One region of the Halomonas sp. BC1 genome, then DNA from elsewhere that is predicted to be linked to it. Evidence: predicted binding sites of a transcription regulator. Region 1 holds the regulator's gene; each other region holds the start of a gene.
What was found. The regulator sigma-54, encoded in region 1, starts transcription at its own class of promoters, with help from an activator protein. The targets are predictions, from matches to a motif close to TGGCACNNNNNTTGCTNT.
Positions count from the first base shown of each region.

Region 2: B7L72_RS07125 (P-II family nitrogen regulator) is a predicted target of sigma-54. The motif match lies at 4,879-4,896, and genes of this name have one in related genera.
Region 3: glnA (glutamate--ammonia ligase) is a predicted target of sigma-54. The motif match lies at 7,906-7,923, and genes of this name have one in related genera.

Region 1 is NZ_LFGS01000012.1:197,197-207,384, forward strand. Features, by position in the region: partial or broken gene B7L72_RS10465 (ABC transporter ATP-binding protein) at 1-357, opposite strand, end outside; gene B7L72_RS10470 (KpsF/GutQ family sugar-phosphate isomerase) at 589-1,575, shown strand; gene B7L72_RS10475 (KdsC family phosphatase) at 1,610-2,152, shown strand; gene lptC (LPS export ABC transporter periplasmic protein LptC) at 2,153-2,737, shown strand; gene lptA (lipopolysaccharide transport periplasmic protein LptA) at 2,734-3,240, shown strand; gene lptB (LPS export ABC transporter ATP-binding protein) at 3,264-4,010, shown strand; gene B7L72_RS10495 (RNA polymerase factor sigma-54) at 4,116-5,531, shown strand; gene hpf (ribosome hibernation-promoting factor, HPF/YfiA family) at 5,629-5,937, shown strand; gene ptsN (PTS IIA-like nitrogen regulatory protein PtsN) at 5,942-6,409, shown strand; gene rapZ (RNase adapter RapZ) at 6,480-7,412, shown strand; gene B7L72_RS10515 (HPr family phosphocarrier protein) at 7,438-7,707, shown strand; gene pmbA (metalloprotease PmbA) at 7,714-9,054, opposite strand; gene yjgA (ribosome biogenesis factor YjgA) at 9,151-9,672, shown strand; gene tldD (metalloprotease TldD) at 9,707-10,188, opposite strand, start outside.
Region 2 is NZ_LFGS01000007.1:91,511-101,160, reverse strand. Features, by position in the region: partial or broken gene B7L72_RS07150 (IS1380-like element ISPsp9 family transposase) at 1-662, opposite strand, end outside; gene B7L72_RS07145 (hypothetical protein) at 819-1,781, shown strand; gene dcm (DNA (cytosine-5-)-methyltransferase) at 1,852-3,315, shown strand; gene B7L72_RS07135 (very short patch repair endonuclease) at 3,408-3,869, shown strand; gene B7L72_RS07130 (accessory factor UbiK family protein) at 4,281-4,622, opposite strand; gene B7L72_RS07125 (P-II family nitrogen regulator) at 4,973-5,311, shown strand; gene B7L72_RS07120 (ammonium transporter) at 5,370-6,617, shown strand; gene glnK (P-II family nitrogen regulator) at 6,831-7,169, shown strand; gene B7L72_RS07110 (ferredoxin--NADP reductase) at 7,313-8,089, opposite strand; gene B7L72_RS07105 (LysR family transcriptional regulator) at 8,295-9,221, shown strand; partial or broken gene B7L72_RS07100 (methyl-accepting chemotaxis protein) at 9,238-9,650, opposite strand, start outside.
Region 3 is NZ_LFGS01000008.1:7,671-17,858, reverse strand. Features, by position in the region: gene B7L72_RS07375 (tripartite tricarboxylate transporter permease) at 1-415, shown strand, start outside; gene B7L72_RS07370 (tripartite tricarboxylate transporter substrate binding protein) at 462-1,430, shown strand; gene ltrA (group II intron reverse transcriptase/maturase) at 1,530-2,786, opposite strand; gene glnG (nitrogen regulation protein NR(I)) at 3,472-4,899, opposite strand; gene glnL (nitrogen regulation protein NR(II)) at 4,892-5,953, opposite strand; gene glnA (glutamate--ammonia ligase) at 6,223-7,629, opposite strand; gene B7L72_RS07340 (hypothetical protein) at 8,218-8,835, shown strand; gene B7L72_RS18210 (hypothetical protein) at 9,351-10,188, opposite strand, start outside.

The DNA of each region.
Region 1 (10,188 bases):
AATCATGGTATCGGGCAGGTCGGTATGCACGCGTAGTGGAAAAGCCACGTTCTCGAAGACATCCAGATCGGAAAACAGCGCGCCACTCTGAAACAGCATGCCCATTCGTTTGCGCAGCGCAAACAGCGCCTTGCGAGACAGCCGATGCACATCCTGCCCATCGATCAGCACGCGCCCCCGATCAGGCACCAGCTGCCCACCGATCAATTTCAACAGGGTGGTCTTGCCGGTTCCGCTGGGCCCCATGATAGCAGTGACTTTGCCACGCGGAATGCTCATGCTCACGCCACGAAAGATATCGTGGTCGCCGCGGGAAAAGTACACATCTTCCACCTGGATAAAGGGCATATCCGTCATGGGCATCACACCCCTCGCTTGCTCGCCAGTGCAGGCCTTTCAGGCCCACCCCGGCGGTTTAAAAAACAGTGTTTTCGAAATATTATCGAACATCGTATCCTAACGCTACCCACAGGAACAGCCACGCGCACCTGGCCTGCTGCCCAGCGCCTGCCCGCAGTTTGGCTAAAAGCCGCCGCAAGGTGTTATTCTTGAAGGCTATCAACCGTGATGACGAGAACGAGACCGACCATGCCCCAATCTCCCACCCCACCCAGCTTACTGCGTGAAAGCGCGCTGCGGACACTGCAGATAGAGCAAGCGGCCATTGGTGGTTTGCAAGCCAAGCTGGACGAGAGCTTCGACCGCGCCTGCCAGCTGATTCTGGCTTGCAAGGGTCGCGTGGTGGTGACCGGCATGGGCAAATCCGGCCATATCGCCGGCAAGCTGGCAGCCACCCTGGCCAGTACCGGCACGCCCGCGTTCTTCGTTCACCCCGGTGAAGCCAGCCACGGCGACCTCGGCATGATTACCCGGGGCGATGTGGTGCTGGCCCTGTCGAACTCAGGTGAAACCGGCGAAGTCACGGCTCTGCTGCCGCTACTCAAGCGCCTGGGAACTCCCTTGATCAGCATGACGGGGCGCCCTGATTCGACCCTGGCACGCCATGCCGAGGCCCACCTGGACAGCGGCGTCGAGCGAGAAGCCTGCCCACTGGATCTGGCCCCCACCAGCTCGACGACGGCAGCGCTTGCGCTGGGTGACGCGCTGGCCGTCGCACTGCTGGAAGCACGTGGCTTCACAGCCGAAGACTTCGCCCTGTCACACCCCGGCGGCAGCCTGGGCAAACGCCTGCTGCTAAGGGTACGCGACCTGATGCACGACGGCGCGCGGCTGCCTCGGGTGGCGCTGGGCAGCCCGCTGCGCGATGCTCTGCTGGAAATTACGCGCCAGGGGCTCGGCTTTACCTGTGTCATCGACAATGAGGGTCGGCTGGCCGGGGTCTATACCGACGGCGACCTGCGCCGCACGCTGGACCAGTTTCACGACCTGCGTGACGTCAAGGTAGACGACGTCATGACGCGGCCCGGCAAACGCATCGGCCCCGACGTCCTGGCAGCCGAAGCCGTGCGTATAATGGAAGATAGTCGTATCACGGCGCTGGCCGTGGTCGATGAACAGCAGCGCCCGATTGGCGCGCTGCACATGCATGACCTGCTGGCAAGCGGCGTTATCTAACCCATGATCCAATGATGGATGATACGGAGGCTCTATGGCCCTACCTGACGCACTTTTAGATCGTATACGCCGTGTAAAACTGCTGGCCCTGGACGTAGACGGCGTACTGACCGATGGTCGCCTTTACTTCCAGGCCGACGGCGTCGAAATCAAGGCCTTTCATACCCAGGATGGCCACGGCTTGAAGCTGCTCAAGCGCGTCGGCATCCATGTCGCGCTGATTACCGGCCGTGACTCGCCCATGGTGAGCCAGCGCGCCGCAGCGCTGGGCATCAGCCATGTTCATCAAGGCTGTGAAGACAAGCTCGCCACCCTGCGTGGGCTCTGCCAGCGGCTCGGTATCACCCTGGAGCAGGTCGCCTTCTGCGGCGATGACCTCCCGGACCTGGCGCCGATCAAACGCTCGGGCATCGGCATCACCGTCCCCAACGCACCGGACTACATGCATACCCACGCCGACTGGATTACCGACCGTCTGGGCGGACATGGCGCCGTTCGCGAAATTTGCGACACGCTGCTGACCAGCCAGGGGCACTGGGACGCCGTGCTCGACACTTACCTACACGGCTCCACCTGAATGGGCATCAGGGTGAAAAAGCGCGTCTGGCTGACGGGGCTGGTCATCACCCTGGGGGGACTGCTGGTTTGGCTGGACCCCCGCGCGCCCCAGCAGCGCGAGGTAGATCCTGAGGCTCAGGCTCAGGAGCCCGGACACGTGCTGGAGAATGCCGAGATCACTCTGTTTGGTGAAGATGGCACTCTGCAACAGTCGCTGGTCGCGCCGCGACTGGTACATACCCCGCAAGCGGCGATGACCAACGTCACGTCACCGCGCGCCACGCTGTTCGATAGTGAACAGCGTGAGTGGTTGGCGGTTGCCGATACCGGTACCCTGAACACGGACACCCAGGCGCTGACGCTGGCCGGATCGGCACGGCTATTGGCACCAGACGAAGGCTGGCAGCTGGATACCGACCTGCTGCATTATGATGGCCTGGCACGTCATGCCTGGAGCGATACCCCCGTAGTGCTGCAGCAGCCGCCCCAACGTATCGAGGCATCCCGTATGGATGTCTGGCTGGACGATAGTCGTGTCAGCTTGATCAATAACGTGCGCGGCGTGCATCCGCCCGCCCCCCACTCTTCTCAGGAGTCGCCATGAACGCCCTGCTTCGTACGGCACTGCTCGCCCTTGCCGTTCCCATGGTAGTCGTAGGCGCGCTGCCTGCTACTGCTCAACAACAAGCCCCTATCGAAGTAGAGGCCGACCGCCTGGACTTGGACCAGCGCGCGGGCACGGCGGTTTACTCTGGCAATGTCGATATTCGTCAGGGTGAAATGCAGCTGCGCGGAGAGCGTGTCGAAATTCACCGCAACCAGGCCGGCGAACTCTCCCGGGCCGTCGCCACGGGCGAGCGTGCCTACCTGCGCAATCAACTGGAAGACCAGACGACGCCCATGGAAGGCTGGGCGCGCCGCATCGTCTACCACGTGTCCGAACGCCGCGTCGAGCTCATCGACCAAGCCGAACTGACCCAGCAAGGGGATCGTTTCCAGGGGGGACGGCTCGAATACTTCATCGACCGCGGGGTGGTGCAAGCGCGCTCTGATGTCAGCGGCAGTTCGCCACAGCGCATCCGCATGACCCTGCAGCCCGAACAATAGCGAGAGGACGCCCCGTGACAGCGATGACCCCCGACACCGCAGCGGTCAAGACACTCCATGCACAGCATCTGGCCAAGAGCTACAAACGCCGCCGCGTGGTCAAGGATATCAATCTGGAAATTGCCCAGGGCAGCGTGGTGGGCCTGCTGGGCCCTAACGGCGCCGGCAAGACCACCTCGTTCTACATGATCGTCGGCCTGGTGAAATCCGATGCTGGCAAGGTGGGCATCGACGATCTCGACCTGACCCGGGCGCCCATGCATGAACGCGCGCTGGCGGGTATCGGCTACCTGCCCCAGGAAGCATCGATCTTTCGCAAGCTGTCGGTGGCCGACAACATCATGGCCATTCTGGAAACGCGCCGGGAGCTGGACCGCAATAGCCGAGAAGCGAAGCTCGAATCCCTGCTGGAAGACTTCCACATCACCCATATTCGCGACAACCTGGGCATGAGCCTGTCGGGCGGCGAGCGGCGACGGGTGGAAATTGCCCGCTCGCTGGCCACCGAGCCCGCCTTCATTCTACTGGACGAACCTTTTGCTGGCGTCGACCCCATTTCCGTGGGCGATATCAAGTCGATCATACGCGCGCTCAAGAAGCGCCATATTGGCGTGCTGATTACCGACCACAACGTGCGTGAAACCCTGGATATCTGCGATATTGCCTATATTGTTGGCGACGGACACATCATAGCCAGTGGAAACCCCCAGGAAATTCTCAATAACCAGAAGGTGCGCGACGTCTACCTGGGCGCCGACTTCCGCCTTTAAATAATGGCCCACGAAGACATTTTATTTAGTGGCATGCTTATTGCACTTGCACCAAACGGAGAGTCGCTCTAGGGTGGAGCTTTCTGATTAACGAGTGGTTCTCAGATGGTCATGAAAGCTTCTCTTCAACTGCGCATCGGCACACAGCTGACCATGACACCTCAGCTGCAGCAGGCCATTGCGCTGCTTCAGCTATCGACGCTGGACCTTCGTCAAGAAATTCAGCAGGCGCTGGATGCCAACCCCATGCTCGAACAGGAGGATGAGTTTGGCGAACAGGCGGTCAGCGAGCCTCAGGAAGCCGAGTGGGCAGACAGCATTCCCAACGAGCTCTCCGTGGACAGCGACTGGTCCGACACCTACCAGGACATGGGCAGCGCGGGCGGCAGTAGCGAAGGCCCGGACTTCGAGCGCCAGGCGGCCGGGCAGAGCCTTCACGGGCACTTGCTCTGGCAACTGGCCATGACCGACTTCTCTGCGCGTGAGCATGCCATTGCCGAGAGCCTCATCGATGCGCTGGATGCCAACGGCTATCTGACCCAGCCGCTCAACGACATCCGCGAGGGGCTCAAGGCGCAGGGCCACGATGGCCTGAGCCAACGCGAGGTCGAAAACACCTTGCTGCGCCTGCAGCAGTTCGAGCCTACTGGCGTGTTCGCCCGTGACCTGCGCGAGTGCCTGATGCTGCAGCTGGCCGCGCTACCCGAAGACACTCCGCTGTTGATGCCCGCCAAGCGTCTGGTACGCCAGTTTCTCGAAGCGCTGGGCAAGGACGACATGCGCCTGCTGAAACGACGCCTGAGCCTCGATGACGAGCAGCTGGACGATGTCATTCGTTTAATCCGCAGCCTTGACCCTCGCCCCGGAAGCGCCTACGGCGTCACCGACGACAGCTATGTGACGCCGGACCTGGTGGTACGTCACGATCACGAGGGCTGGCATCTGGAACTCAACCCGGAAGCGCTGCCTCGGCTACGTATCCAGCCCGACTACGCCAGCCTGATCAAGCGCGCCGACAAGAGCCAGGACAACCAGTTTTTGAAAGAGCACCTCCAGGAGGCTCGCTGGCTGATCAAGAGCCTGTCGAGCCGCAACGACACGCTGCTGCGCGTGGGGCGCGAGATCATTGCCCGCCAGATAGGCTTCCTCGAGCAGGGTGAAGAGGCCATGAAACCGCTGATTCTGGCCGATATCGCCGAAGCGGTAGAGATGCATGAATCGACCATCTCCCGGGTCACCACCCAGAAATACATTCATACCCCGCGCGGGGTCTTCGAGCTCAAGTACTTCTTCTCCAGCCAGGTCAGCGGCCAGGAGGGCGGCGACAGCCACTCCAGCACGGCCATTCGAGCACGCATCAAGAAACTGATTCAGGACGAGCCGCCAGGCAAGCCACTCTCCGACAGTCGCCTGGTCACCCTGCTGGAAGAGGGTGGCATTACCGTGGCACGCCGCACCGTCGCCAAGTACCGAGAGTCGATGGGTATACCTTCGTCGAGCGAGCGACGCCGTTTGCGCTAGTTAAACGCTCTTGCCCAACAAACTCGCGGCGAGGGCTTTGCAATGGCCCAAAAAGGGTTACAATCGAAGTACAGTCCGATGGATAAGGAGCACGTCAATGCAAGTAAACATCACTGGTCATCACGTTGAACTGACTGACGCCTTGCGTGACTACGTAAACGAAAAGCTGGAACGCGTTGAGCGTCACTACGACAACATCACGACCGTCCAGGTCACCTTATCTGTCGAAAAGGAGCGCCAGCAAGCGGCTTGCACGCTGCATGCCGCAGGAGCAGACCTGCATGCGGAAGCGCAGGATAATGACATGTACGCGGCCATTGACGCCCTGGCGGACAAAATCGACCGTCAGCTGGTAAAACACAAGGAAAAAGCACAAGCCCGCGCCCAAGGCGCTGGCGTGCGTTAAACCGATGACGTTGGAAACCATACTCCCCCCGGAGCGCGTGCTGTACGACGTGCCCGGGGGCAGCAAAAAAAGGGTGCTGGAGTTTTTCAGCACCTTTATCGCTCAGAACACGCCCAGCCTGGACAGTCAGGAAGTCTTCAGTCGCCTGATTGGCCGTGAACGGCTGGGCAGCACTGGTATCGGCAATGGCGTAGCCATCCCCCATGCACGCAGTCCTCACTGCAGCACGCCCATTGCTGGCTTTCTCAAGCTAGCCGAGCCCGTCGACTTCGATGCCATCGATGGTGACCCGGTCGATCTGGTCTTCGTGCTGTTGGTTCCCGAAGAAGCCGATGACACGCACCTGGCCCTGCTGGGGCAGGTGGCCACGATCATGAATGACGCTGCCACACGCCAACAGCTGCGCAATGTCAGTAGCCAGCGCGCATTGCTCGAGCTGCTGACCGACAAGATTCGCGAGCAGGCTGCCTAGCGCAGCCATTGCCAGGCAGCAAGGCACACGGCAAGCCCTCTATCCCTTTGATACCCAAGAGAGATGCGCTATGCAGCTGGTGATCATTAGCGGCCGCTCAGGGTCCGGCAAGTCCATCGCCCTACAGGCGCTGGAGGATCTTGGCTATTACGCCATCGACAACCTGCCCGCCATGCTGCTGGGCTCGCTGGTCGATGAATTGCGCGAGCAAGGGGGGCGAACTCACCTGGCGGTCAGCATCGATGCGCGCAACCTGCCCACGGCGCTGGAGCAGTTGCCTGCGTTACTGGAAGAGCTACGTCAACGCCAGATCCGTTTTCAGGTCATCTACCTGACCACGGACGCACGCATTCTGCTGGAGCGCTACTCGGCCACCCGGCGGCGCCACCCGCTGACCCGGGATAGTGACATGACCCTGGAAGAAGCCATCGACAAGGAAGAGCAGACGCTGCTCGACATTCGCGATCTGGCCGACCTGTTGATCGACACGTCACGCCTCTCGGTGCACGATCTTCGCCGTCGCATCACCGATCAGGTCGCTCACCAACGGCGTGACCAGCTGACCCTGACGTTTGAATCCTTCGGCTATAAGCGGGGCGTACCCATGGATGCCGATATCGTGTTTGACGTGCGCTGCCTGCCTAACCCTTATTGGGACCCCAGCCTGCGGCAGTTCACCGGACGCGATGCCAATATTCAGGCCTTCCTGGGCGGCTACCCCATCGTCGATGACATGCGTGACGATATTCATGCCTGGTTGGACAAGTGGCTGCCCGCCTACCAAAGCAGTCAACGTAGCTATATGACCGTGGCCATTGGCTGCACTGGCGGCCAGCATCGCTCTGTCTACATGGTGGAACAACTGGCGCAGGCGCTGGTCAAGCGCACTGGCGCCATTCAGCTCAGGCATCGGGAATTGGGCTTGCAGTACACGCTAAGCGAATTACCCGCTACCGTCGATGCCGCTTCTTCCATCCCCCCCAGCGACACGACTTCACCCTGATATCACTCGGCAAAAAGGAACCAGAGTGCCTGAAAGAACCTTAACGCTGACCAATCAACGCGGCCTTCACGCCCGCGCTGCCACCAAGCTGGTCACGTGCGGCCAGCAGTTTTCAGCCCGCATTCATGTTTACAAACAGCAGCAGAAAGCCGATGCCGCCAACATCATGTCGCTGCTGATGCTGGCGGCCCCTTGCGGCACTTCGCTGACCATCACCGCAGAGGGCGAAGATGCCGACCAGGCCCTGGATGCCATCCAGGCCCTGTTCGACGCACGTTTCGACGAGGATCAGTAACCCTCGTTAGCTGCCCGCCACCGTCATGGCATCCACCAGCCAGCTGCCGGTATGGATGCTGCCCCGCGTATCGGTATCGTCGCCAATGCCCACCAGGCCAGCGAACATGGTGTTGAGATTGCTGGCAATGGTGAACTCTTCGATGGGGTATTGCACCTCGCCATTCTCTACCCAGAATCCGGCGGCACCGCGAGAGTAGTCCCCCGTTACGCCATTGACCCCCTGCCCCATCAGCTCGGTCACCCAAATGCCCCGCCCCATTTGCTGCAGCAGCTCATCACGCGATGTCAGCGGGGCCAGAAGACGCAGGTTGCGCGCTCCGCCGGCGTTTCCGGTCGACTGCATGCCCAGGCGGCGGGCACTGTAGGCAGACAGCATGTAGCTGGCGACCCTGCCCTGCTCGATGAAACGGTTATCCCGGGTCTGCACGCCCTCGGCATCGAAGGGCGAACTGGCGGTGGCACCGACTTCCATGGGGCGCTCTTCCAGTCCCATCCACTCCGGGAAAAGCGGGCTACCCAGACGATCACACAAGAACGATGCTTCACGGTATAGTGCGCCACCCGCCAACGCGCCCATCAGGTGGCCTATCAGGCCCGCGGCCAGGCTGGGGTCGAACAGCACGGGAAAGGTACCGGTAGGCGGTTTGCGCGCACCCAGCCGCCGCAGGGTGCGTGCAGCCGCTTCGCGCCCGACCTCCTCCGGGTCACGCAGCTGTACGGGATTGCGCGCCGATGTGTAGTCATAATCGCGCTGCATGCCCTTGTCATCCTGGGCGATCAGCATGCAGGACAACGAATGGCTGCTGCCCTTTTGGGTGCCTAGAAAGCCATGGCTATTGGCGTAGACCCGCACGCCCTCGCCACTGGACAACGAGGCGCCTTCCGACTGGTGAATACCGTCCACGCTGCGCCCCGCCTGCTCACAGCGCAGCGCCAGCTCGATGGCCTGTTCGCTCGAGAGCGCCCACGGGTGATGCACCTTGAGATCCGGCAACCGGGTCGCCATCAGCGCAGCATCTGCCAACCCGGCAGCAGGGTCTTCACCGGTATAACGCGCGATCGCCAGGGCTTTTTCCACCGTGGCGCGCAGCGACGCACTGCTGGCATCGGTGGAGGAGGCGCTCCCCTTGCGCTGGCCAACGTAGACCGTAATGGCGATTCCCTGGTCACGGGAAAGCTCGACGGTCTCGACCTCGCCGAGCCGTACGCTGACGCCCACCCCCTGGTCGACACTGGCGCCTACTTCAGCGGCATCGGCGCCCAGCGTTTTCGCCAGGCCAAGGGCTTCTTCCGCCCGCTGCGCCAGTAGCGCCTGTTGCGCTGCTGCATCAAATGCCTGTGCCATATGGTCTCCTTTTCGCCTCAATTGCATTGGCGAATCAATGTTATGGTCGCAGCCTGATATAATGCTGGCGACGAATCCAAATCAGTGAGTGTCTGTATGCCTAAGCAACGCCCCGAGCCCCTCGATATTGACGAGCAGGAAGAGCGTCCCAGTAAATCCCAGCTCAAGCGTGAAATGCATGCTCTTCAGGCGCTTGGCGAAACCTTGATTGCCATGAAACCCGCCGAACGGGCGCGTTTTCCGCTGTCTGACGATATGTTGCGGGCCATCGAGGAAACCTCGCGCATCCGCTCCCATGAAGGCCGCCGCCGCCATATGCAGTACGTGGGCAAGTTGATCCGCAAGGAGGATCTAGCCGCCATCCAGGGGGTATTCGATGCCATCGAGCAAGAGAAAGAGCAGCGCGACCATGCCTTTCATCGTCTGGAAAAATGGCGTGATCGGCTGGTCGACGAGGGCGACGACGCCGTCGATCTATTCCTGGCCGACTACCCCGATGCCGACCGCCAGACCCTGCGCCAGCTAGTGCGAAACGCTCGCAAGGAGCGTGAGCAGGGCAAACCGCCGACCAGCGCGCGCAAGCTGTTCAAACACCTGCGCGACACCCTGGCACTCTAATCCGCACGCCCCCATGACGAGCTGTACTGCCTGGCTAGCCCGATTGCGTGCCACCGACGGTCAGCTCGTCTAGCTTGAGAGTGGGCTGCCCAACGCCCACCGGCACGCCCTGGCCCTCCTTGCCACACACGCCGATACCGGTGTCCATGGCCAGGTCATGGCCAATCATGGATACCCGCCCCATCGCCTCAGGGCCATTGCCGATCAGCGTAGCGCCCTTGACTGGCGAGGTGATGCGCCCATCCTCGATGAGGTAGGCTTCGCTGGCTGAAAACACGAACTTGCCCGACGTGATATCTACCTGCCCGCCACCGAAGCTGACCGCGTAAAGGCCGCGCTTGACGCTCTTGATGATGTCTTCCGGCGCATCCTGCCCGGCCAGCATCACCGTGTTGGTCATACGCGGCATCGGCAGGTGGGCAAAGGACTCACGCCGCGCGTTGCCGGTTGGCGCCATGTTCATCAATCGCGCGTTCAGCTTGTCCTGCATGTAGCCGGTGAGAATGCCATCCTCGA
Region 2 (9,650 bases), on a different contig from region 1:
TTACCCTCTCGCAGTAGCCCGCCGACCATATCGCCGGTTTCGGCTAGCGAGGCGACCAGCGGTGAGTAGATCCGCGCACCGTAAAGGCCATGATACGCCGAGCCGCCCTGATGTCCGTGGACCTCGATTGGCAGGCCGTCGATGTCCAGGGTCAGCTGCCTGGGGCGCTCGCCGTTCTTCAGCGACGTCAGCCGCCAGACCACCAGCCGCAGCAGGCCTTCGTGCACGGCATCGATGTTGTCGTTGCGGCCGAGGCAGGTCAGCAGCCGCGACAGCGTGGCTTGAGACGGCCGGTCCTGCGCCAATGGCGTCGTCCCGCGCGCGTCGCTACAGGCCAACTGCCAGAGCGGGTCACGGCGCAGCGTGTCGGTATCGCTGAGATCGATCCAGCCCATCGCGCGCTGCAGCACCAGGGTGCGTAGCTGACTGGCCAGGGAGTGGCGGATACGCAGCGGGTGACGCGGATCGACCAGGTTGTCTTCGAGCGCCTCAATCACGCCGCTGTTGTCGAGGGCTTCACGCAACAGCAGAGCGCCGCTGTCGCTGGTGGTGCGCTGGCCGCTCAGCTCGACACGGACAGAGCCGTTGCACGAGGGCGTCCAGGTGGATAGGCTTTCACCCATGGCGAGTGGTCCTCTTGAATCGTGTTCTGGCAGGAACATCCTGATTCTACAAGAGAAAACCACTCGCCATCTTCGTTTTCAGGTGAGTCTCGTGAATAAGCCGGGTTAAAGGAAATACTGATTCGGTCCGACAAGAGCCGGATGTTGGAAGGGTTCGTCATTGAAGCGGTCTTCAATGACTATCTGGACAGGTTGATGACCCAGCAGGTGCACGTGTTGCCCGTGTCTCTGGTCAGAACACTGACCATCAAGCGACGGCTCCGCACCCGCTACGTCAACGCGTGGTGGCTATGGGATCACTCGGGGGCTGGCGAGGCCGCCGCTGACCTGAGTCGCCACCTGCTCCCTGCGTCGGGCAAGGATGAGTTTCTATTCGATTGCTATTACGACGAGAGCGCCAGAGACTTCTTCATCAAGGAGTGGCAGGGCAGGACGCATATTCCGATTCAATCGTTCATGTTGAAAAGTCGTGGATATGACTCCCCCCGTTTCAGAATGCCAACCAGCGCGGTCATTGACGAACACCGCTCGCAACAAGCTTTTTGGTCAGGCATTTTTAGTCATTACAGTCGCGATATTTTTAAACATGTCGTCCTGCATCGACTGTTTAAAAATTGCGCGATACAGCCTTTTTTCGATGGCGTTTGGGATATCGACAGTGTGGCGCGACTGCCCAATGGGACGCTCATGCAGTTGGAGGTAAAACACAAGTTTCCCTACGTCGAGCGAGGTCGTGGCGGCCTCTTCTTTGGGATTAATAATGGCCAGTTACAGGTCATGCAGGACTTGGCGCGTAAAGGGATCAAGACGCTGCACATGATCATGGTCAAACCGATCTGGGACAAACAGCGCGGAACGGGCTACCTGCTTAACCGCATCGGTGAGCGTAAGCGCGTGTTGCTGTTGGCGAAACTGCTGGACACGCCCACCTTGCGCCAGATACGTGAGCGTCCATCATGGCAGACGGGGGCTGAGCAGTCGTTTACCGGCACGGACCGCCAGAAGGCTCGCTATGTGAATGCCGCCGAGTTCCAGCTGCTGGGAACCCTGGATGATGCGGTCGATGACGTCGCCAAAAACATTCGCCTTGCGGCGATGGGGGAGCTTGACCAGCCAGTGACGGAGCAGATGTTGTACGACAGCCGAATTCATCCGTAAACGCTTCGCGGAGCTCGTTTTTTGGGATACAATCGTGCGCCATTGTCACAGATTTGACCCAGAGGTTTGCATGTCTCACCTTATCGATGTCCAAACAGGTGCAAGTTCTGGCGTGGTTGCCAGCCTGCCGAGCGCCTCTCAGTCGCCTTACGAGGCGCTCAGCGAGCGAGCACTGCTGGATAAGCTTCTGGAGATTTATGATCAGGGCGCCATCGCCGAGGCGCTCGCCATGGCTGACAAGGGGAGCTGGTGTCGCGAGACCATCAACCGCTGGGCCAAGGGTAAGGCGGAGCCGAAAGTGACGCGTGCAGCTTATCAGCAAATGGTGTCCATGTTGCCTGCTCCCCGGCCCAGTGACCTTCAGCCATCCTTTCGGTTTATCGACCTGTTCGCCGGGATCGGTGGCATACGCAAGGGGTTCGAGGCGATTGGAGGCGAGTGCGTCTTTACCTCGGAGTGGAATAAATATGCCGTTCGTACCTACAAGGCCAATCACTTTTGTGACCCGCGCAAGCACCGGTTCAATGAGGACATTCGTGAAGTCACGCTGAGCGGCGACCTGAGCATCGACGAAGAGACAGCGTACAGGCACATCGATCGGCAGATTCCCAATCACGACGTACTGCTGGCGGGCTTTCCATGTCAGCCGTTTTCGTTGGCCGGTGTGTCGAAGAAAAACTCCCTTGGTCGAAAGCACGGTTTCGAGTGTGATGCGCAGGGAACGCTGTTCTTCGATGTGGCGCGTATTCTGGCCGCCAAGAAGCCCGCCGCTTTCCTGCTGGAGAACGTCAAGAACCTCAAGAGCCATGACAAAGGCAAAACGTTCAGGATCATCTGTGAGACCCTGGATGAGCTAGGCTATGACGTGGCGGATGTGAATTCGCCCAAAGGGCAGGACCCCAAGGTCATCGACGCGCGGCACTTTCTGCCGCAGCATCGCGAACGCATCGTTCTGGTGGGGTTCCGTCGAGATCTGGGTGTTCATGAAGGGTTTACCCTGAGGGATATCCATAAAATGTACCCAAAGGAGCGCCCAGCCTTTGGTGACCTGCTGGACCCGGAGGTCGACGACAAGTACATCCTGACGCCGAAGTTATGGGAGTACTTGTACAAGTACGCCCAGAAGCATCGTGCAAAAGGCAACGGTTTCGGTTTTGGCTTGACGCGGCCCAACGATGTCGCCCGTACGCTCTCTGCCCGTTATCACAAGGACGGTTCGGAGATTCTGGTGGATCGAGGCTTCGATGACGCCATGGACTTCTATAGTGACCATAATCAGAAGCATCGGCCCAGACGACTGACCCCCCAGGAGTGCGCCAGGTTGATGGGCTTTGACCAGCCGGGAGAAAGCCGTTTCGTCATCCCGGTGTCCGATACGCAGGCATACCGTCAGTTTGGCAACTCGGTAGTGGTGCCTGTGTTCGAAGCCGTGGCAAGGTTGATGGAGCCGCGGATACTGGCTGCCGCCGCCAAGTCGGTAGCCCTTCAAGCGGATGACGACCCGCAACAGTACGAGATGCCCCTTGCGCTGTGATTGCCTGGCCGAAACGATCGGTGCCGGGGGTTGGTTGAGCGGGCCATCGTCTTTTGCAGTGGTTCTATCCTTCAGATGAAAGGGCGAGTACCTTGGCTGATATTGTCGATCGCTTTACTCGATCACGCATGATGGCTTCCATTCAGGGTAAGAACACGGCTCCAGAGCGGTTTGTCCAGGCCGCTCTGGAGCAGCGTCATATCGGCTTTGACGTTCATTCGACTGAGCTTCCCGGCAAGCCCGACATCACCATCCCGCTTTATCAGGTCGCCATCTTCGTCAACGGGTGCTTCTGGCATTGGCATGAAGGATGTTTCTATGCCACCACCCCATCGAGCCGCAAGCAGTTTTGGCAAACCAAACTCGCTGAGAATGTGCGTAGAGATGCGCGTAAACGGGCTGAGCTGGAGGCCATAGGGTGGCGGGTCGTGGTGGTGTGGGAGTGTGGGGTGAAACACGCGCCTGAGCAGTTTGATGAGGTCATTGATACGATTGAGGGCGAAATTTTTTTACCGGAGTGGCCGGAAAAGCCGCCTAGGGTAAGACGCCAATGACCCTGGCTCGCCACGCGGTTCGTACAGTGCGTTGGTCAGCTCGCGGGCAAAGCGCTGGGCGGAGGGCGGAGGGCAGGCAGTGGGTCAACGGTCACCAAGGGGGCGTCGGAATTGCCTGCAGCGCCTTGTGATTGGCGAAGGTGGGCGATGCCCAGCCAAGTCATATACCTGCGTGTGGCGTGATATGGCGTGATATCAGATGGTGCACCGCAGGAGGGCTGGCGCATGAGGCAATGAGCTAATGGGCTAAATGACCTGAAAAATGCGCTGTGATGGTGCTAAAAAGCGCCGATAGATTTAACGCCGAGTCTGCACGATAGCATGCTCGCTCATGCTGTCAATGATATTGATTATTGTTCATTTTTTGGGGAGGGAGATGCTGGGGCCTGTGGAAAGGCACCCAGCGTTGTTTCAGCCTGGCTTGCCTGGGGTGGGTTTGTCTTGCTCGGCAGGCTCTGCGGTGGCTGGTGGTACTTCGGCTTCCATGGGCGTGGCCTGTGCGGCGCTGGCTGCTTCCACCGTGGCTTCCAGGCTGGCTACCTGACGCTCCAGCGCCTCGACGCGCGCGCGCGTGCGCTGCAGTACATCCATCAAGATATCAAAGTCTTCCCGTGATACCAGCTCCAGGCGGTCGAAGGCTCCCCGCACCACTTGCTGCACGCCTTTCTGAATGTCTTCCGGGGCCTGGGAAGCGTTCTGTAAACGGTCGCCTATCTGCTGGGCTAAACGGCTGATGCGATCCTGGGGCGTCATGGCTCTCTCCTTAAACGGTGGCGCATAAATGTGGATAGCTTACCTGTAAGGATACGCAACCCTTTGGCAATCCGCATGCCCCGCGTGCGTTTTCTCCTTCAATGCGCTCATGCATCAAAAAGAAGCATTGAGCTTTTGGTGATGTGCTTTTTTAGTGCAGTGACGGGTGAAAGGAGGTGGATAGTCGCTCTGCTGATGCCCGTGAAACGTGTTTTTTAATGTTTAAGGGCATGAATTTAAATAAGAAAAAAACCAGTGGCACGGTATGAGCATTAGTAGGGCAAGCACTAAATTCGGGCGGCCACGCCGCTCTCCACCGAGTGGGACTGAACCAGCAGGGGAGATCCGGGATGAAACTCATCACCGCTATCATCAAGCCTTTCAAGCTTGACGACGTTCGTGAAGCACTCGCCGACAACGGCGTGCAGGGGATTACGGTTACCGAGGTCAAGGGATTTGGTCGCCAGAAAGGCCACACCGAGCTGTATCGCGGTGCCGAGTACGTAGTGGACTTTCTGCCCAAGGTGAAAGTGGAAGTGGCCGTGGACGATGCGCGTCTGGAGAGCGTGCTGGATGCCATCTGCAGCGCTGCCAACAGCGGCAAGATCGGTGACGGCAAGGTATTCGTGACGCCGCTGGAAGATGTCATTCGTATTCGTACCGGAGAGCGCGGCGCCGACGCGGTATAGGCCAGCCTACACAACGACGACCCACCAATAACTTCTCTTGGATCACGGGGAACACCTGATGAACGAGCTTACAGAATTGAGCTACGCGCTCGATACGTTTTACTTCCTGATTTGCGGCGTACTGGTCATGTGGATGGCCGCCGGCTTCTCGATGCTCGAGGCCGGTATGGTGCGTTCCAAGAACACCGCTGAAATTCTGACCAAGAACATTGCGCTGTTTGCCATTGCCTGCACCATGTACCTGCTGGTGGGCTACTACATCATGTACTCCAGCGGCGAAGGCGGTTTCCTGCCCAGCCTTGGCTTCCTGATCGGTGCCGAGAACAGCGTCGATGCGGTGCTGGCCGGTGGTGAGGATGCCCCTTACTACTCCATGCGTTCGGACTTCTTCTTCCAGGTCGTATTCGTCGCAACGGCAATGTCGATCGTGTCGGGTGCCGTGGCCGAGCGTATGAAGCTGTGGGCCTTCCTGGCCTTCGCGGTGGTCATGACCGCCTTCATCTACCCGGTGTCTGGCTACTGGACCTGGGGCGGTGGCTGGCTGGATGGCGTTGGCTACTCTGACTATGCGGGCTCGGGTATCGTCCACATGGCCGGTGCAGCAGCAGCGTTGGCGGGTGTTCTGGTCCTGGGCCCCCGTAAGGGCAAGTACGGCAAGGACGGTTCTATCCACGCGATTCCGGGCGCCAACATGCCGCTGGCCACGCTGGGTACCTTCATCCTGTGGATGGGCTGGTTCGGCTTCAACGGTGGTTCCGAGCTGAAAATGTCGGATGCCGTGTCGGCCAACAACGTTGCTCAAGTGTTCGTGAATACCAATGCGGCGGCGGCGGGTGGCGTGATTGCAGCCCTGGTGCTGGCCAAACTGTGGTTCCGCAAGGCGGACCTGACCATGGCACTGAACGGTGCGCTGGCAGGCCTGGTCGCCATTACCGCCGACCCGCTGTCGCCTTCCGCGCTGGGTGCCGCCGTGATTGGTGCCATCGGTGGTCTGATCGTGGTTGCTGCCATCGTCACGCTGGACAAGCTGAAGCTGGATGACCCTGTGGGTGCTATCTCGGTTCACGGTGTCGTGGGTATCTGGGGTGTGCTGGCCGTGCCGCTGAACAATGGCGATGCGTCCTTCGGTGCACAGCTGATCGGTATCGTGGGCATCTTCGGCTGGGTATTCCTGGCGAGCCTGGTGGTGTGGCTGGTGCTGAAAGCGGTCATGGGTATCCGTGTCAGCGAAGAAGAAGAGTACGAAGGCGTCGATATCGCAGAGTGTGGCCTGGAAGCCTACCCCGAGTTTGGCGTCAAGAAATAAGCGCCGTGCCATAGCAAGCGGCACTGCTACTCAAGGCCTCCCCGATGGGAGGCCTTTTGCCGTATGTAGCGGCGCATATACGTGCCAGGCACAAGGGCTTTTTATTCTCGGGGCTGGCGGGTGTATGCTAAGTGCAACGGGCGTGAGGAGGGTCAACGTCGCGCCGCCTTGTATCCGGTCAAGACAACCGTTGCATAACCAGAGGATGTGGTCATGAAATTAATCTCAGCCATTATCAAGCCGTTCAAGCTTGATGACGTACGCGAGTCGCTTTCCGATATCGGCGTGCAGGGTATTACGGTGACGGAAGTGAAAGGCTTTGGTCGCCAGAAAGGCCACACAGAGCTGTATCGTGGGGCGGAATACGTGGTGGATTTCCTGCCCAAGGTTAAGCTGGAAGTAGCCGTGGACGATGATATGGCCGAACAGGTCATCGATGCGATCACCCAAGTGGCCAATACGGGCAAGATCGGCGATGGCAAGATCTTCGTGATGCCGTTGGAGCAGGTGATTCGTATCCGTACCGGCGAAACCGGCAAAGACGCGGTTTAATTTTGTGAATGGTGAAGTGTAAGGCGTAAGTCGCACAAAGCCCCTGTGGATAACGTCCACAGGGGCTTTGTGCATAAGATGAGGGGGTGTCAAAGGCTACGATCTATTCTTCACCCTTCACCCTTCACCCTTCACCGTTAGACTTACTTCTCTACGAAGGCGCGTTCGATGACGTAGTCGCCTGGTTCGCCCATGCGCGGGGAGATGTTCAGGCCTAGCTCATCCAGCAGCGCGCTGGTGTCGTCCAGCATGGCGGGGCTACCGCAGATCATGGCGCGGTCCTGGCGCGGGTCGATGGGCGGCAGGCCGGTGTCGGCAAACAGCTTGCCGCTGCGAATGTGGTCGGTCAGGCGGCCCATGGTGTGGAACTCTTCACGGGTGACCGTGGGGTAGTACACCAGCTTTTCGGCGACTTCTTCACCCAGGTACTCGTGGGCGGGCAATTCCTTGGTGATGAAGTCGGCGTAGGCCAGCTCGGAGACTTCACGCACGCCGTGAATGAGTACGACCTTCTCGAAACGCTCGTAGACTTCCGGGTCCTGGATCAGGCTCATGAACGGCGCTAGGCCCGTGCCGGTGGAGAGCATGTACAGGTTACGTCCGGGCAGCAGGTCGTCGCATACCAGCGTGCCGGTCGGCTTGCGGCTGACCATGATCTGGTCGCCCACCTTCAGGTGCTGCAAACGTGAGGTCAGCGGGCCATCGGGCACTTTGATACTGAAGAACTCGAGATGATCTTCGTAGTTCGGGCTGGCGATGGAGTAGGCGCGCATCAGAGGTTTGCCCGCCACTTCCAGGCCGATCATCACGAATTGGCCGTTCTTGAAGCGCAGGCTGCGCTCACGTGTCGTGCGGAAGCTGAACAGCGTGTCGTTCCAGTGGTGAACGCTTAGCACTTCTTCCAGGGCAAACTTGCTCATGCTGACTCCTTTGTGGCTGCGTGTGTGGCTGCGTGGCCTAAGCCTTGCTCGCCATATTCTAAAAAAGAATAAAAAATAGCTTTATAGGATGCGCTCATTCTAGATAAAGGGTGGTATATCTGTTAAGCAAATTATCTTGATAACGTATATCTTTAAAATCGATATAGCTTTCGTTGAGCAGCACTTTTTCTGGAGGAGCCTGGTCATGCATTACACGTTGCGTCAGCTGGAAGTCTTCGTCGCCGTTGCCCAGCACGAAAGCGTTTCCCAGGCGGCGAGGGCGCTGGCCATGTCCCAGTCGGCGACCAGTACGGCGCTGGCCGAGTTGGAACGCCAGTTCGACTGCCAGCTATTGGACCGCATGGGTAAACGTCTGAAACTCAACGCGTTGGGGTTCCAGCTGCTCCCCAAGGCGGTGGCGCTGCTGGACCGAGCCGAAGAGGTGGAGGAGCTGCTGCGCGGCCAGCAGGGGGTGGGCGCTCTGGACGTGGGTGCCACCCTGACCATCGGCAACTATCTGGCCACACTGTTGATCAGTGATTTCATGCAGCGTTACCCCGGTAGCCGCGTGCGGCTGGCGGTGCGCAATACGCGGCATATCATCGAGGGGGTGCGCCAGCATTCGCTGGACCTGGGGCTGATCGAAGGGCAGTGCGATGACGACATGATCATCAGCCAGCCCTGGGTAGAAGACGAGCTGTGCGTGTTCTGCTCGCCTCGGCACCCACTGGCCGGGCGTGCTCATCTGGAGCTGGATCAGCTGCTGCGGGAAGACTGGATCATGCGCGAGGAGGGCTCCGGCACCCGCATGACGCTGGAGCATGCGGCGCGCCATCGGCGCAGCCGCTTCAATACGCTGCTGGAACTGGAGCACACCGAAGGGATCAAGCGGGCGGTGGAGTCAGGTCTGGGGATCGGCTGCGTCTCTCGGCTGGCGCTACGAGACGCTTTCCGGCGGGGTAGCCTGGTGCCGCTACCCACGCCGGAGCTGGACCTGAAGCGTCAGTTCACCTTCATCTGGCATCGCCACAAGTATCTGACCACCGGCGTGCGCGAGTTTTTGCGCCTCTGCCGCGAAATGACCGCCGGTGCCCAGCGCAGCGACGACATCCCGCTGCCGCCCATTCCTTGAATGTTCGTCATGGGTGTCAGTAATCGCGCAGCGTGGGTGACCCCAAGGCAAGCGCGCTGGCTCCGGATAGCTTGAAGCTGCTGATGGTGCCGGTCAGGTGGTTTGCCTGCTCCTTGAGGTGCTCGGCGGCGGTGGTGGACTCTTCCACCATGGCAGCGTTTTCCTGGGTCATCCGGTCCAGCTCGGCCACGGCGATGTTGACCTGCTTGATGCCATCACTCTGTTCGCTGGTGGCGGCGTTGATCTCTTCGAGTACGTCGGTGACACGGGTAATGTGCTCGACGATATCGTGCATGGTGCTGCCAGCCTCGCGCACCAGCGAGGTGCCGTTATTGACCCGGGACTGGGAGTCTTCGATCAGCTTCTGAATGTCGCTGGCAGCGTCGCTGCTGCGGCCAGCCAGTTTACGCACTTCGTCGGCTACCACGG
Region 3 (10,188 bases), on a different contig from region 1:
GGTGGTCGCTAGCCTGATCATGCTGGCCGTAGGCTGGTACGGGCTACGTATCTTTGCCCGCGTCACGGATGTGCCGCAGAACATCGTCATTCCCGTGGTGATCTTTCTCTGCCTGGCCGGCATTCAGGTACAGGGCTACGGCACTTTTGGCCTGCTGACCGTGTTTGGCTTCGCGATCTTCGGCTATTTCCTGAAGAAGCATGACTACTCCTTCGTAACCTTTCTGGTCGCTTTCATCGTCACGCCCATGCTGGAGATGAACCTGCGCCAGTCAGTCATTCTTTCCGGGGGCGACATCGGCATTCTCATGCAGCGCCCCATTGCACTGACGTTTGTGGTCGCCACTGGCCTGCTGGTACTGCACCTACTGTGGAGCAGTTATCGCCAGTACCGGCAGCGTCGGCAACACGGCTAAACCGAGCAACCTTCACTACCAAGAAAAAACCATCGAGGAAACCACCATGAAAAAGCATCTTCTGACCACCGCCATCGTTTCGGCAGCGCTGACCCTGGCCGCTGGCACCGCCCAGGCCAATGACTTCCCCAGCAAGCCGCTGACCATGGTCGTCGGCTTTGGCGCAGGCGGCAGCACCGACATTCAAGCCCGCGTGCTGGCCAACGTACTGGAAGAAGAGCTGGGCCAGCCGGTGAACGTGGTCAACCAGCCGGGCGCGGGCGGTGGCGTGGCCTTGACTCGCCTGGCCAACAATAACGACGAAGGCTACACCTTTGCCTTTGGCACCTCCATGACCATCACCTACGGCCCGCTGGCCACGGAAACCGCCTACCAACTGGACGACTTCCGCTACGTGGCGGGCGTGACGCTGGGCCAGTCGGCTATCGTGACCGGCGAGAATCGCCCCTTTGGTGACAGCTGGGAGTCGCTGGTGGAGTATGCCCGCGAAAACCCCGGCACCAGCTACGCCACGCAGACCGCTCTGGATCGCATGATCATCGAGTACATTGCCCAGCAGGAAGGTCTTGACCTGCGCATCGTGCCCACGGCAGGCGGCGCTGGCATGGCACCGCTGATTCTCTCTGGCGACGTGGACTTCGCCTATAGCGGCGGCACCCACTCCGGCTACGCAGAAACGGGTGAAATGCCGGTACTGCTGAGCCTGGCAGAAGACCGTCTGGTAGCCTTCCCGGATGCGCCCAGCCTGCAAGAAGCCGGTTATGACATCAACCCGGCAGAAATTCGCGTGGTCATGGTGCCCAACAATACGCCGGATGCCCACGTCGAGCGCCTGGCAGAAGCACTGGAAGCCGCCACTCAGGATGAGCGCTTCATCGAGATCACCGAAGAGCGCATCCTGATGCCGGTGGTGTACCTGTCGGAAGACGAAGTCACCCAGACCCTCACCGAGCAGACCGAAAGCTACAAGGCGCTGATCGAAGAGCTGGGCGGCGTACCAGGTGCAGACGACTAAGCTGCCCCGCATGCCGTGAACAGGATGGATCGGGTAGGGGCCGGGGTCACCCCCGGCGCCCTCCCACACCACCGTACGTACGGTTCCGTATACGGCGGTTCATGAAGAACGGTTAAGCCCTCTTACCGTATCCAGTACCGAGATCAGGCCCAGCCCGTCGAACCGCTTCCGCGGCAGGGCCTGATTCATGTGCGAGGCACCCGCATTCCACCAGGCTCCTCGCCCATTCCCCGCTGATTTCCAGGCACGGTATGCGTCCAGGCCTAGCGCCAGAAGCTTCCGGCGCCGGGTCGTCGGGCGCTTCCACTGCCGCCAGATCACACAGCGTAATCGGCGACGTGTCCATTGATCCAGCGCTTCCAGCGGGCGTTTCACGTCGACGAGGCTAAAGTAGCTGGCCCAGCCTCGCAGGACTGGCACCAGTTCTTCGATGACGCGTCGGATATTGCGCCCTCTGCCGCGTTTGAGGATCTCACGGACACGCTGCATCAGGCGCTGCAGGCTGGTCTTGGCGATGGTCAGCCGCGGCAACTTGTGCCGGGTCAGCGTGTAGCCCAGACACCCCCGGTTCCAGGGTCGGTCCACCGCACTCTTGTCGCGATTGACCGTCAGCCTGAGTGAGCTCTCGAGAAAATCACTCAGGCTGGCCATGACGCGCTCACCCGCCCGCCGACTCCTGACATACACCTGCATGTCGTCGGCGTAGCGGCAGAAGCGGTGGCCCCGGCGTTCCAGTTCCTTGTCCACGTCATCCAGCAGGATATTGGCCAGTAGCGGACTCAGTGGACCGCCCTGAGGTGTGCCCTGCCGGCGTGGCGCGACCAGGCCGTCCTGGAACATCCCGGCTTCCAGATAGCGGCGGATCAGGCGTAGCACCCGCTTGTCGCGGACGCGGCGCGCAACCCGGGCCATCAGCAGGTCGTGATTCACCCGGTCGAAGAAGGCTTCCAGGTCGAGGTCGACCGCCCAGCGGCGGCCGGCGGTGACATGGGCCTTCATCGCCGAGACGGCCTGCTGGGCACTGCGCCCAGGGCGGTAGCCGTAGCTCGATGCGGAGAAATCCGGATCGAAAATCGGCGTCAGCACCTGAAGCAGCGCCTGCTGGATCAGCCGGTCGGTGACCGTGGGAATGCCGAGCTGTCGCGTTCCGCCCTTGGGCTTGGGAATCTCGACGGCTCGGATCGGGCTGGGGTGGTACTCACCGGCCAACAGCCGCTCGCGCAGCGTCGGCCAGTGCTGTTTCAGGTGGTCCGCCAGCTGCTGCACCGTCATACCGTCGGCACCCGGCGCGCCCTTGTTGGCGACCACCCTGCGGTAAGCCCGCGCCATGTTGGCCTTCTCTACCACGGCCTCCATGAGCGGGGCGAGCTCCGCTTTCGTCCACGATGACGACGCCGGGACCGTCTCGACGCCCCCCGGCCGGGACGCGGGGTACTGCCCCTGCCCCTCTGGGTGGGTGGCGGTATCCGCGTCAGTTTCGGTCTTCATGATCGATCCTCGAGACATCATCGCCTACTCGCGGTTCTTCATGTTCGGCCCTTGGTGCCGGGGTGAATCGGCACTTACTATGGCCTCTGCTGACGTCTGATGGCCCATCCCGCCGCCTCTCGGCGCCGGTAGCACTGTGGCAGACCATCAGACCTCCCAGGGTAAGACGCGCGACCTTCCTCCCATACACCCGCCGCATCTACTGCCGCCCCTTCCGGATAGCTATTGGGCTTCGAGTTTCTTGGCCCTCTCGCCCAGGTGGCGACAGCCTCGTATGCGATTTCTGTTCGTCGGGCCGGGAGTTTGCCTCCAACTTCCTTCAGATTCCGTCTCGCGACGGACACCCTTGCTGTTCGGCTAACGGTTCCCGCTATCAGGGTCCGTAGGGGACTTTCACCCCCAAGTCATTCCGAGGCACCACCCTCGGAAACAGCGCCCGTCGGGCGCTGCGCGCCATGCCTGGCGCACCATGAAAAAGCCCGCTGACCGTGTCAGCGGGCTTTTTAGTGGTTCCGGGCCAGCATCGCCGAGCCGACGGCGATTGCCAACAGGGCTACTCGTCGGCTAGCGCGGGCAACAGCGTCTTGAGCTTGCGTGTCAGGGTATTGCGCCCCCAGCCCAGCAGCTCGGCCGCTTCCCCCTTGCGCCCCCCGGTATGCTTCAGGGCGGTTTCGATCAGAATGCGTTCGAAATCCGGCACCGCCTCTTCCAGCAGGTGCGTATGCCCTTCGGCCAGGGCGTGGTCGGCCCAATCCCGGAAGGCCGAGCGCCAATCACCGTAAGCGCCTCCTTCTGGCGCGCTGACCGAGCGCAGCTCGGGAGGCAGGTCCTCGATCAGGATCTCCCTCCCCGATGCCATCACGGTGAGCCAACGGCAGATATTTTCCAGCTGGCGAACGTTGCCCGGCCACGGCAGCCGCGTCAGGTGAGCTTCTGCCTCGGGCGTCAGCACCTTGATATCGGTGGATAGCTCCTTGGCCGCCTCCGCCAGGAAGTGACGCGTCAAGCGGGGGATGTCTTCACGGCGCTCGGCCAGACGCGGCAGGTGCACCCGAATCACGTTCAGGCGGTGGAACAGATCCTCACGAAAACGCCCTTCATCCACCAGAGACTCCAGGTTCTGGTGGGTAGCGGCAATGATGCGCACATCCACCTTGACCGGCGTATGGCCGCCGACCCGGTAAAACTCGCCATCGGCCAGCACCCGCAGCAGGCGCGTTTGCGTCTCGGCGGGCATGTCGCCAATTTCATCCAGAAACAGCGTACCGCCGTTGGCCTGCTCGAAACGCCCCTGGCGCTGCTGGGCGGCACCGGTAAAGGCGCCTTTCTCATGGCCAAACAGTTCCGACTCGATCAGGTCACGAGGAATTGCCGCCATATTGAGGGCAATGAACGGCTTGCCGGAGCGCGGGCTGTGCTGATGCAGCGCCTGGGCCACCCGCTCTTTACCGGTGCCCGACTCCCCGTTGATCAATACCGTAATATGGGAGTGCGACAAGCGGCCAATGGCGCGAAACACCTCCTGCATGGCAGGCGCTTCGCCGATGATCTCGGCGCTCAGCCCTTCCGGTACGCTGACCGGCCGCTGGCGCTCGCGGGCATGGGCCACCGCGCGCCGCACCAGCGCCAGCGCTTCGTCGACATCAAAGGGCTTGGGCAGGTACTCGAAAGCGCCCCCCTGATAAGAGGCCACCGCGCTATCCAGGTCCGAGTGGGCGGTCATGACAATGACCGGCAGATCGGGGTGAGCCGCACGCACGCGAGACATCAGGTCGAGGCCGTCGATTCCCGGCATGCGAATATCGGTGACCAGCACATCTGGTGGATTTTCCAGCAGCCGAGCCAGCGCCGTATCCGCCCGCTCGATACACTCTACATCCAGGTCGGGTTGCGCTAGCGCGCGCTCCAGCACCCAGCGGATAGCGCGGTCATCATCGACGATAACCACCCGTGCAACATCGGTACGTGTCGCCTCAGTCATGACGCATCTCCGGTAAATTAATAACCAATGGAATCAGTAAACGAAATTCGGTGTGTCCGGGTCGGGAATCGCATTCGATCAATCCTTGATGTTGGTGCAAAATTGACTGAGCAATCGATAGTCCCAGGCCACTGCCTTCCGCGCGGCCTGACACCATGGGGTAAAAAAGCGTTTCACGTAACGCATCGGGAATGCCGGGGCCGTTATCGATGACACCCACCTCGCTGACCAGCCGATGGCGCTCGGCCCCCAGGGTGAACTGGCGGCGGGCACGGGTGCGCAGGGTCAGCGTGGGGGACGGCGTGTCGGCTTCGCTCATGGCCTGTACCGCGTTGCGGGCCACGTTCAACACGGCCTGAATCATCTGCGACTCGTCGCCAGAGAGGTCGGGCAAGCTGGGGTCGTAATCGCGATGAACGGTGACCTGCGGATGCTCGGCCAACAGCAGCGCACGCACGCGCTCCAGCACTTTGTGAATGTTCACCGGCTCATGCTTGATGATGCGGTTGGGACCCAGCATGGAGTCCACCAGATCGCGCAAACGGTCCACTTCCTCGACGATGATGTGGGTAAACTCTCGCAAGGCCGGGTCGTCCAGATCGCGCTCCAGCAGCTGCGCCGCGCCGCGGATACCGCCCAAGGGGTTTTTCACCTCATGGGCCAGCCCACGTGCTAGCACTTTGATGGTCTCCTGGCGAGTGGTCAGCGCTTCTTCCCGGGAAATCTGCATCAGCCGGTCCCGGGGCTCCACCTCCAGCAGCAGCTCGTCGGCGGACAGCGGCGTCACGGTGTAATCCACCGTCAAGGGTTCACTGTTGAGCGGCGTAATACGCGCTTCGCGTTGGGTGTAAGGGTGAAACGCATCGCGTGCCTTGGCCAGCACGTCATCGATACTCTCATCGCCGCCCAGCAGGGTGTCCAGACTGATGCCTTGTACCCGACTGAAGCTCACCGCCAGCAGCGCCTCGGCGGCCGGATTCATCCAGCGAACCCGAAGTTCGCCGTCCAGCAGCAGTACCGCCGTGGTGAGGTGTTCCAATAAGCGCTGATACATGGCGTGTCCTGAAGCGTCGCTAACCGTTGCGTTAGAGATTTAGCTGAGGAAGTGCAAAAAGCGCGCCAGGTTACCCAAAACGGCGCCATGCACGGCTTAGGGGCAGCCTACCGATACCGCTCGGGCGTTTATAGCGCAAGGGACGGAAGATTTAGCCAATTCAATGCACCATTATAGTGCACACACTTACTCGGCGATAAAAAACCCCGCCGAGGCGGGGTTTTGGCTCGTCACACCGCAAGGGTGATCTTGGCAGTCATGCCATCAGCTTAGCAGCTGTAGTACATGTCGAACTCGATCGGGTGAGTCGTCATGCGGATACGCTCGACGTCTTCCATTTTCAGTTCGATGTAAGCGTCGATCATCTCGTCGGTGAATACACCGCCTTCGGTCAGGAACGCACGGTCAGCATCGAGTGCTTCCAAGGCCTGATCGAGGCTGTGAGCCACGGTGGGAACCGACTTGCCCTCTTCCGGCGGCAGGTCATACAGGTTCTTGTCCATGGCATCGCCAGGATGGATCTTGTTCTTGATACCGTCGATACCCGCCATCAGCATGGCAGAGAACGCCAGGTAGGGGTTCGCCGTCGGATCAGGGAAACGTGCTTCGACACGCTTGCCTTTCGGGCTGGCAGTGTACGGAATACGGATGGAAGCAGAACGGTTACGGGCGCTGTAGGCCAGCATGACCGGCGCTTCGAAGCCAGGTACCAGACGCTTGTACGAGTTGGTAGAAGCGTTGGTGAAGGCGTTCAGAGCACGGGCGTGCTTGATGATACCGCCGATGTAGTACAGAGCCATTTCAGACAGGCCAGCGTACTCATCGCCCGCGAACTGGTTCTGACCATCTTTCCAGAACGACTGGTGTACGTGCATACCAGAACCGTTGTCGCCTACCAGCGGCTTCGGCATGAAGGTAGCGGTCTTGCCGTAAGCGTGCGCCACGTTGTGGATCACGTACTTCATTTCCTGAACTTCGTCAGCTTTCTTCACCAGCGTGTTGAACTTCACGCCGATTTCGTTCTGACCAGCGTTGGCCACTTCGTGGTGGTGTACTTCGACGGTCTGGCCAATCGCTTCCAGGGTGTTACACATGGCACCACGGATATCGTGGAAGCTGTCGACCGGCGGAACCGGGAAGTAGCCACCCTTGACGCGCGGACGGTGACCCAGGTTGCCTGTCTCGACCTTGCTGTCGGTGGCCCAGGCGCCTTCGTCGGAAGTGATCTTGTACATGGAGCCCTGAATGTCAGACTTCCAGTGCACTTCGTCGAAGATGAAGAATTCAGGCTCAGGACCAAAGAACGCAGTGTCGCCCAGGCCAGTAGACTGCAGGTAGGCTTCAGCGCGCTTGGCGATGGAGCGCGGGTCGCGGTCGTAGCCCTGCATGGTGGCAGGCTCGATGATGTCGCAACGCAGAATCAGGGTGGCGTCTTCGGTGAAGGGGTCCAGGAAGCCGGTGCCGTCTTCCGGGCGCAGGATCATGTCAGACTCGTTGATGCCCTTCCAGCCATTGATGGAAGAACCATCGAACATTTGGCCGTTTTCAAAAAACTCTTCGTTCACGTCACGCGCAGGCACGGTCACGTGCTGCTCTTTACCGCGAGTGTCGGTGAAACGCAGGTCTACCCACTTAACATCGTGTTCTTCGATTAGCGCAAGAGTCTTGGCTGACATAGTGTCCTCCGGTATGAGCGTGGCTTAAAGCTTGAAACAGTAAGCTATCGATAAAAGTGTTATTCAACAAATCGTCTACGTACCCTGGCACGTGGCGCGTTTGTCTTTTTTGTTCGCTTTACGTTTGTTTGACCATGGATAACAAATCGCCCAGCGATCATTTCAGACCGGCTATCGTTGTAGCACGCCGAGAGGCTTCTGCCTATGACCTGCTAACGACTGACAGACGGCCCATGAAACTGTTCACAAAACTGCCTACGAAGCTGTCACAAAATATAAGCACGTAGCATGCCAACTTTGCACCAATATGGCTTTCAAAAAATAACAGCATGATTCAAAAAGCAAAAATCATTATTCCTGATGCCTCTTGATGTCGCATTGGCTCGTCATGTCATCACATGGAGCACTGCACTCACCCAATATGCACCAAAAAAATACGCAAAAAACAGTCTTTGCACAAAATCAGTGCACTAGCCAGACGGTCTATTTTTATGCGCTTCTCGATCATTCCACTTGCTACGAAAAGAAACCAACACCTACAATAAATTACAAAGAGGTGAGTCATTACCACATAAGGAAGCCACTGACATGGGTACGGTTTGCTTTATCGTCGATGCTTCCGTGGCGGGAGCTTGGCTTCCTCGCCACCTGCGATCCATTCGTCAATCTGGCCTGGCCGAGCACCTCGTACCCGTGATCGTGACTGCCGCGTTTCTGGATGAGCGCTTCACAACCCTGGAGCAGCGCTTCCACGCTCACTGTCTCGTGACACCCGACAAAAAGCTGGGCGCACGCCTGAATCAGGCAGCATATGTCAGCCAGGCCGAATGGCTGCTGGTGGCCATGCATAAGCAAGTCTTGCCTTCACAGCTATGGCCCCTGCTGTACCCCGAGCTGGATACGCAAACGCTGGATGCGCTGATCATCAGCGCGATGACGCCTCGGTTACCAGAACGCCTCTGGCAGCAGTTACGTGGCCCTAACGCCACATTGCCCCCTTACATGGCCATCAGCCGAACCTGGCTGGAACGCCTGGGAGGCTTCGACCCCGAGCTGGAGGTCACGGCAATGACCGACCTGCTCCAGCGCCTGCATGCCTGCCCTACCCGCCTGAAGACCCTCAGCGGGCAAGCACTGGGGTTGCCGCGAGGCTCGCCACTGAGCGCGTTGAAAGCACGCTTTTCTACCGAAACGCCCCCACACTGATCGTCACCCTCATCCCTTCATCACTCTTCAATGCATTCCCCAATCCACAAGGCATACTGAACGGCCCCAGCGAGGATTACCTATCGCCAACCTCACACTTTCAGGCGTTTGCCAAACAGCATGGCACCCCAGGTAGTGGTGTTCACCGCCTTGTTCAACAACACCGAGCCCACGCTGGCTGGATAACCATCATCTGATCACTCGAAAAATGTGTGAAAAGAAAACTTTTCTCAGCGTTTACCTTATCTACATGAGCATCAACTCTGTGGTTATAAAACATGTTCAACCAAATTAGATTGATTCTATTATGGCCCTACGGCGCTACCTGCATTGGAACATTAAGAGGAACTTGCTGACCGATAAATTATTTTTGTGACATATTACAATTAGACTTTTTTAAGAAAATATATACTTTTCGATCTAGAAACTTATTATCCTTTACTACGCGGATGGTAATAAGTAACTGGCCAGGCAACACAACATATTATTCATTTTTTTCAACCCTCTAAAGCATGTCATTTTCTATAAGCTCTTACGACTCTTACAGAATCAGGAAGAGCCATATTTAACAGTCTTAGAGTTTGAACCTGATGAATGGAAACATTCTCCCCCACCTTAACTTCTACAAAATTAAAGCCATTGTCATTATAAACAAAAAGATCTGGCCACCCTTTCCTCATAATACACGGATTAGAAACATATGTGGTTAGAAGCCTTCTACATCCTTCATAACCGATTAAATTATATATATTGTATGCTTGGATACTAGAACAGGTACCCCCAGAATACCAAAGATTATTTTCATTCATAAGAGAATCAACTCTATGCCTGAAAAAATCATATGTTAGCTCGTTATTTGCATAATCAACAAAGACATTAGAAATGATAGATGCCTTTTTATAACTATGGACTTCACCATCAATAACCTTGCGATCTATATTTTTTATGTCCTCTTTATTTTCAACAATTCTACGAAAAAATCGCGAAATTTCTTGATAAGAAAAAGTAAGGTATTCTAAAAAAATCCTTGGGAAATCATTTTCTATGAACAAAAAATTACCGCCATCCTTGGTTAAAAAATTTCCAGCTGAAATCTCATTTCCATTAATAAATTTATCATAGTAAATAGTTTCCAAAGTAATTTCTGCAGCGCTGCACCTTTTAAAAATATCTTCTTGATTGGCAGCAAGCACAGTCTTGCCTAAAAAACTGACACTTAAGTCGTCATTTAATAAATCATAGTCGACCAGCTGAGCTATTTTGCGACCTATCTTTCTACCATTACAGTAATGGAAAAAAGCATTTTTGAGCTCTTCAGGTATTAATTGAATCGAAATCCCTACGCTGTTTAAT